DNA from 2 places in the Salinivibrio sp. KP-1 genome. Region 2 is predicted to be linked to the other one. Evidence: riboswitches for the same ligand, from Rfam matches in the RefSeq annotation. Region 2 holds a riboswitch; the other holds the start of a gene.

What was found. Region 2 has a riboswitch for thiamine pyrophosphate ahead of thiD (bifunctional hydroxymethylpyrimidine kinase/phosphomethylpyrimidine kinase). Riboswitches for the same ligand answer to the same signal wherever they lie in the genome.
Region 1: it holds a riboswitch for thiamine pyrophosphate, as region 2 does, so the genes downstream of both, thiB (thiamine ABC transporter substrate binding subunit) here and thiD (bifunctional hydroxymethylpyrimidine kinase/phosphomethylpyrimidine kinase) in region 2, are expected to answer to the same signal.

Annotation. Positions count from the first base shown of each region.
Region 1 covers NZ_LAQR01000003.1:59,143-62,679, reverse strand. The annotation lists gene thiP (thiamine/thiamine pyrophosphate ABC transporter permease) at 1-992, opposite strand, end outside; gene thiB (thiamine ABC transporter substrate binding subunit) at 998-1,993, opposite strand; TPP riboswitch at 2,037-2,138, opposite strand; gene WN56_RS06530 (DUF547 domain-containing protein) at 2,177-2,968, opposite strand; gene leuD (3-isopropylmalate dehydratase small subunit) at 3,111-3,537, opposite strand, start outside.
Region 2 covers NZ_LAQR01000048.1:150,849-154,385, reverse strand. The annotation lists gene WN56_RS14085 (potassium channel family protein) at 152-1,177, shown strand; gene thiD (bifunctional hydroxymethylpyrimidine kinase/phosphomethylpyrimidine kinase) at 1,293-2,147, opposite strand; TPP riboswitch at 2,209-2,309, opposite strand; gene WN56_RS14075 (bifunctional diguanylate cyclase/phosphodiesterase) at 2,364-3,537, opposite strand, start outside.

The DNA of each region.
Region 1 (3,537 bases), on a different contig from region 2:
ATGAACAGCGAGTGCAGAGTTGCTTGCCACAATGCGCTATCGCCGAGCACCGCTAATGCGCTGGGGTTCAACCCGCGTGCAATCACCACGCCCAGTGGTGGTAACACCAATAGCAAAACGAGGCCAATCCAAAGGCCGTCCCAACACTTGGCCGCACGGCTATCCAAAGATGCAGGAAGCGGCAGCACTTCACTGGGTGTGCTCGGCAGCGGGCGCGTCAAGGTTTGCACGGTAAATGCGATGGCCCCGCATAGCAGCATTTGCCACAGCGCGAGGACAGCACCCGTTTGTAAATCGAAATCAAAATGAATGGCTTGGTAAATGGCCAGCTCGATGGTCGTCGCTTTCGGCCCGCCGCCCAGTGCCATGACAGTCGCGAAGCTGGTAAAGCACAACATAAATACTAGCCCCACGATATGAGGCAAGCTTTGGCGTAGATACGGCCATTCTAGGTGCTTAAAACGTTGCCAGCCTTTGAGCCCTAGCTGGGTAGCAAGACGGCGTTGATCGGCTGGGATCCCCTCTAAGGCTTGCACCATTAATTGGGCGGAAAAAGGGAGATTAAAAAACACATGGGCGAGTAAAATGCCACTTAAGCCATAAATAGAAAACGGCATAGCCGCATCGAAGTGCGCGAAAGCTTGTGCAATCCAGCCACTACGGCCATAGATAGCAACCAGTCCAAATACTCCCACCAAGACCGGCAGCACCAAGGTCATGGCGAATAACTTCAGCAGCCATGCCTTTGCTGGAAATTGTCGGCGAGACAGCGCATGAGCGACTGGCACTGCTAGCCCAACGCTAAGTACAACGGATAACGCGGCCTGTTTAAAACTAAAGTAGGTGACATGACGCAAGTAGGTATCTTGCCATAAGGAGGCAAGTGACAAATCGTGGCTGTGAGAGAATAACGCCCAGAGTGCGCTGCCAATCAAAGCCACGACCAAGCTGGCCGCAATACTGCCCGGCCAGGTTCGAGAAGGGTTGAGCATCTTGGCTATTCAACCAGCGCGGTTTGCCAGTCACGCACCCATTGCTGGCGATTGCCCATCACTTCATCAGGCTGATACAGCAAGCTCTCTTGCGGTTTGTCCAAGGTGTAGAAGGCATCAGGCAAGTTGACATCGGTGACCGGATACATCCACTGAGTGGTTGGGATCACCGACTGTGCCGCATCACTGAGCATAAATTGTAAAAACGCATCCGCACGTTCCGGCTGATCGGTATAGGCTGATTTAGCGGCGACTTCGATTTGCATATAGTGCCCCTCTTCAAACATGGCGGCGGCAAAGCGATCGTCTTCATCGGCCACTAAGTGGTAAGCCGGCGAGGTGGTGTAAGAGAGCACCATGTCCGCTTCTTTATTGAGGAACATGTTGTAAGCCTCGGTCCAGCCTTTGGTCACAGTGATCGTGTTATCGGCAAGATCGCGCCATGCTTGTTGATTATTATCGCCGTACACTTTTTGGATCCAAAGCATTAGCCCCTGGCCGACCGTTGATACGCGCGGATCTTGGTAAATCACACTGATGTCATCGCGCTCCTCAATCAAGGCTTTGAGGCTTTTGGGTGGGTCGAGCAAACGAGTAGTGTCATACACAAAGGCAAAATAGCCGTAATCGTAAGGGATAAAGTATTTGTTATCCCACCCGCCAGGCACTTGCAGGCGCTCGGTATTGACCGCGTGCTCGGCAACAATCCCACTGCGCTCGGCTTCTTTCATTAAGTTGGTATCCATACCGAGTACGATATCGGCTTGGGTGGTTTCTCCTTCAATGCGCAGGCGATTAAGTAAGGCGGCCCCATCGTCGAGAGACACAAACTCAAGTTGGCAATCGCATTGCTGTTCAAATTTCGCTTTAATTTTAGGCCCCGGCCCCCATTCAGCAATAAAGGAGTCATAGGTATAGACAGTAAGCGGGTCCGCGGCGCGGGCGCCGAGTGATAATAGCGATAAAGAAACCAGAGTGAGAACAGAGGTAAAAACTTTCACAGCACGCTCCTAAGTTGGGCGTGGGTGTTGAGGCAAGTTGATGGCAACATCAAGTCTCAATCCCTACGCCAGTGTTAGCTGGATCAGGTTCGATGGGTCTAGCGCAGTGCGCAATCTCAGCCGTGAGGCTCCCCAATGAGTACGGTGGTATTGTACTGATTGGCTTAGGGTTAACCAAGCCTTTTAGTTGCCGAGTTGGTTAAGGTCCCAGTTGTAGTCGTATTCCAATGTTGCCTCTTGTGGCAATGGAATATCGCGATACTGGTTTATGTGAGCGATCACGCCTTGCTTATCGCCACCAAAGTCAGCTTCAAACCATTCATAAATTGAGGAAAGTTGCCATTTTCCCCCTTGCTGACTCACGCCTTTATCACTGTTAATGAAGGTATAGGCGGCGTGCTCGAGCTGTGCATCAAGTGCACTTGCTTGAAAGGCTTGTGGCTGAAGATTAGGGCAGCCAAGGCTGGCACAGTTGACCGCATAGTGGGTACGCGGATCTTGCCAAAGCGGGCGTAAAATCCGGTGTTCGATATCGTTTAAAGTGAGCGGCTCGCCAGCGACGGTAACCACTTCATCATCCCAAGGGCCAAAGCTAAATAGCCCACCGAGTTTGGTGATGGAACGGACCGGGTAGTCGGCGATAATCAGTTTTACCGTGACCGCATTATAGAGGTTAACCCAATACGCGTATTGCTCGTCTTTGGTCAGGGTACGTGGGTCGCGCGCGGTGAGCATGTCAATGTAATGGTCGAGGGTTGCTTTGTCGTTATCCGTGACCGCGGCATAGTTAAATAAGGTGTGCTGCCCCTGAGATTGCAAATACTTATCGAGTAACACTTGCCAGCTGTGATGGGTAAACGTGGCTTGGCTGTCAGGGTTATGGGCATCCCACATTGCCCAGTAATCCGCTTTGGGCGCGGCTTGGCTGATGATCGGAAACACTAACCAGAGCAGAATTACCAAATGTTTTTGCATTGCCAGTCCTTAATGCGATCAAACCTTCTTTGAGACTAGACCAAGCGAGTCAGCGGTTGGTTTCATTGAGGATGGAAAAAATGGGTTGAAGCGCCAATAAGTACGGGTAATACCGCGCTTATTGGCGTTCTTGGAGGGCGTATTACACCAAAAAGTCTGGTATTTGTTTTTCAAAGCGTGAGATATCGGCTTCGTGCTGCAACGTCAGACCGATGCTATCTAACCCTTCCAACAGGCAATGACGGCGAAAATCATCCATCTGGAAGGCAAAGCAGTGTTCACCGGCTCGAATGGTTTGGGCGGGCAAATCCAGGGTTACCGTCGCGCCTTCATTTTCGGCTACATACGCAAATAAAGCATCGATTTGGGCTTCTTCAAGGGTCACCGGCACCATTTGGTTATTGATGCAGTTGCCATAGAAAATATCGGCAAAACTGGGGGCGATAATCACTTTAAACCCGTAATCATCCAGCGCCCAAGGCGCATGCTCGCGGGATGAGCCACAGCCAAAATTCTCGCGCGTGAGCAAGACGCTAGCGCCTTGGTAACGCGCTTGATTGAGCACAAAC
Region 2 (3,537 bases):
AGCTTTTTATAATATTTTAACGCTTAATATTAGCTATGTATGATGAGCCAAGCGAAATGTGATCCATTTTGCGCCAATCGTTTGATTTACACTGTAAACCTATAAAAATTCCCGCCATACTGACCCTTCTGCAGCAAATGAGCGAAACGCTATGACCTTTTGGTTGCTTTTTAAACGTTGGATTATCAGCCACTTCGCGCATTTAAACGGGCGTATTTTGGGGTTGGTGGTACTCGCCTATGGCGGGATTGGCTGGCTACTTTTACACGGCGCCGGTGAAACAGAGATGACCCAGTCACTCGGCCGCTATGTCTATTACTTGATGGTCACCGCGTCCACTGTCGGCTATGGCGATTATTCGCCCGCAACAGAAGCAGGACAGTGGATTACCGCCTTTTGGATTATTCCCGGTGGGCTAGGGCTGTTCGCCGTTGTGATTGGGCATGTGACCAGTGCCTTAGTGGATTATTGGCGACGTGGATTACAAGGAAAACGGAGTCTAACTGTGAAAAATCATATTCTGGTGTTGGGCTGGAATGGTCAACGCACCATTCAGCTCATTCGTCTACTACAAAGCGGTGTGCATGGCGATCGTCCGATTGTGCTTTGCGTGCGTCCCGAAATGGAAAATCCGCTCCCCGGCGAGGTGGAATTTGTGCGCGTCACCAGCTTTACCGATGCAGAGGGAATTGCGCGTGCGGGGATTGATAGTGCTTCGAGCATTATTATCGACAACCCAGAAGACGATATTACCCTATCAGCGGCCCTGTTCTGCGCGCATAAAAATCCGTCAGCGCATCTGCTCGCCTACTTTCAAGACGACGCGCTGAGCCAAATACTCAAACAACACTATCCACACGCAGAATGTGTACCGTCTGTTTCCGTAGAAATGCTGGCGAAAGCCGCTGTTGATCCGGGTTCCAGCCAGTTGCATCACGAGTTGTTGAGTACCGCACAAGGGATGACACAGTATTGTGCGCGCTACCCGACTAACGCGAGCACGACGGATGTGGGTACCTTGTTCAATCAGTTAAAGCATGAATACGATACAACCTTAATTGGTATCGACAAAGGTGAAGGCATTACCCTTAACCCCAGCTTGCAAACCGAAGTCGCCCCCGGCGATCGCCTTTTCTATATTGCCGCTGAACGTTTACCGCATTGGTCGGCGGCGTGATTCGGGCACCATTTATCACACGCGACACTGGCTATTAACCCTTCCGGAGCAGTCCGCCGCCGCCAAGATGGAGGCGGCGGACTGGCTTTACGTGCCCTATTCGCGAAAAAACGGTCTATTCGACCACCGAGGTTTCTTGTGCATCAGAATGACACGCTTCGACTGGGTAGGCGTAAAAATGATGCACAGGCCCCGCGCCTCTTCCCACCTTTAACTGCTGACTATGCGCTAAAGCCTCTGTCAAATACTGCTTAGCCGCCCGCCCGGCTTCAATGGGCGTCATTCCCTGCGCGTAATAAGAGGCCATCGCCGCAGACAGTGAACAGCCTGTGCCGTGTGTATTAACGGTTTCAACCCGACGGGCGCTCAGGGTTTGACAGGTATCTTGACTAATCCACACATCCACGCTTTCAGGGGCGTGATGTAAATGCCCGCCTTTGAGCATCACATAAGGACAGCCTAGCCGACGTAGGGCTGGCACTAACGCATGCATTTGCTCAATGGAGGTGGGGACAGGCTGACCGGTTAATCGCGCCGCCTCAGGCAGGTTGGGGGTGAGCACGGTTGCTCGCGGGATCAGCGCTTCAATCAGCGCTGTCATGGCGTGTTCATCCAACAAAGGATCGCCGCTGGTGGCTACCATCACGGGATCTAAAATCACCGGTAAGTGAGGCGATCGCGCCAGCACGGCGGCCACTTCGCGAATAATCGCTTGGTTGGCGAGCATACCAATTTTCACTGCACGCACCGGCATATCATACAAAACGGCCTCTAACTGGGCACGGACAAAACCAGGATCAACCGCCGAGACGGCCTCAACGCCACAGGTGTTTTGTGCGGTTAACGCGGTGATCACCGAGCACGCATAGCCGCCGGTGGCTGAAATCGCTTTAATATCGGCTTGAATGCCGGCACCGCCACCACTGTCTGAGCCAGCGATGGTAAGAATAACAGGTGGAGATAGGTTCATAATGGCCCCTTAATCATCAGGGGCGGAAGGAGACAAAGCGCGCCAGAATGCGCCACTTCGTGTGCTGAACGTGTCAGTTCCCTCCGCCAGTGCTAACTGGATCAGGTTCTACGGGTCCTGCTTTCGCAGTCTCAGCAATCACTTGCTCCCCGACTAACACGGTCAGAATATAAACCTTAATGATAAAGCGCAAGTCTGATGTTTCTGATGGCGCGTTTACACATTCTCGTAATGGTTAATGGTTGTATTGCCTTGTTGGGCGGTTTTAAGCAGTTGTTCGAATCCATCTTGGATAAGCGGCCGTGCATATAAAAACCCCTGCACTTGGTCGCAGCCAATTGTCTGTAGCACCTGCTGCTGGCTGACTTCTTCCACCCCTTCGGCAACCACGCCATGACCAAAGCCATGGGCTAACTCAATCACGCTACCCACCAAGTGTTTGTCACTGGCGTTGGTGGCCAAATCTTGAATAAAACTGCGGTCGAGTTTAACCCAGTCTACCGGCAGTTGCTTAAGGTAACTCAATGAGCTGTAACCGGTGCCAAAGTCATCCAACGCGATATGCATCCCGGCATCCCGCAGCTGTTGTAGCTCGCGCAATGCCACCGAGATTTGCTGAATCAGTGCCGATTCCGTGACTTCCAATTGAATAATCGCCGGCGGCGTGTTTGTCGCATGGCAGCGAGCCAGCACACTCTCGGCAAAACCATGCCGGAGTTGCTGGGCAGAGACATTGATTGACAGATGAAAGTGCTCGTCAGTCAGGCCCTGTACGCGCCATTGCGCCACCGCCTCCAGTGCCATCGCCAGTACTTTATCGCCAAGTTGCATCATATCGGCGCTGCGCTCGGCAATGGGAATAAATTCGGCGGGACTTATCGCCCCTAGGGTTGGATGCTGCCAACGCAGTAGTGCTTCTGCGCCCACCAGCAGGCCTCCATCAAGCCGCCATTTAGGTTGATAGACCAAGGAGAGATGATTGCTTTGCAAGGCCGGGCCTAGCTCAGTACGGATCAAGTGCTCTCGCTGCGCTTTACTGTCTAGCTCGGGCTGATACTCACCGACAGCCTGATCATCGGTCGGAATAGCCAGGATCGCTTGGCGAAACAACTGCGGCACATCGGCGCTTTCCGAGTCAGCACGGCTGATCCCTATGTGGCAATGCAAGAACATCAGTCGCCCTTCGAGGGTATGATGACCACTGATGAGTCGGTGAATCCTCGCTGCTTTTTTCGCCGCCTCTTTACCGTCTCCCTCTATCAGCATCACCAGTCTCGAGCTGTCCCAAACCCCCACTCGATGCGAGCGCGCCACCGCACTGTTCGCCAGCAGCTCAGCAATGTGTTTATAGAGGGCTTCGGTCATTAAATGCCCTTGATGCTGCGTCACC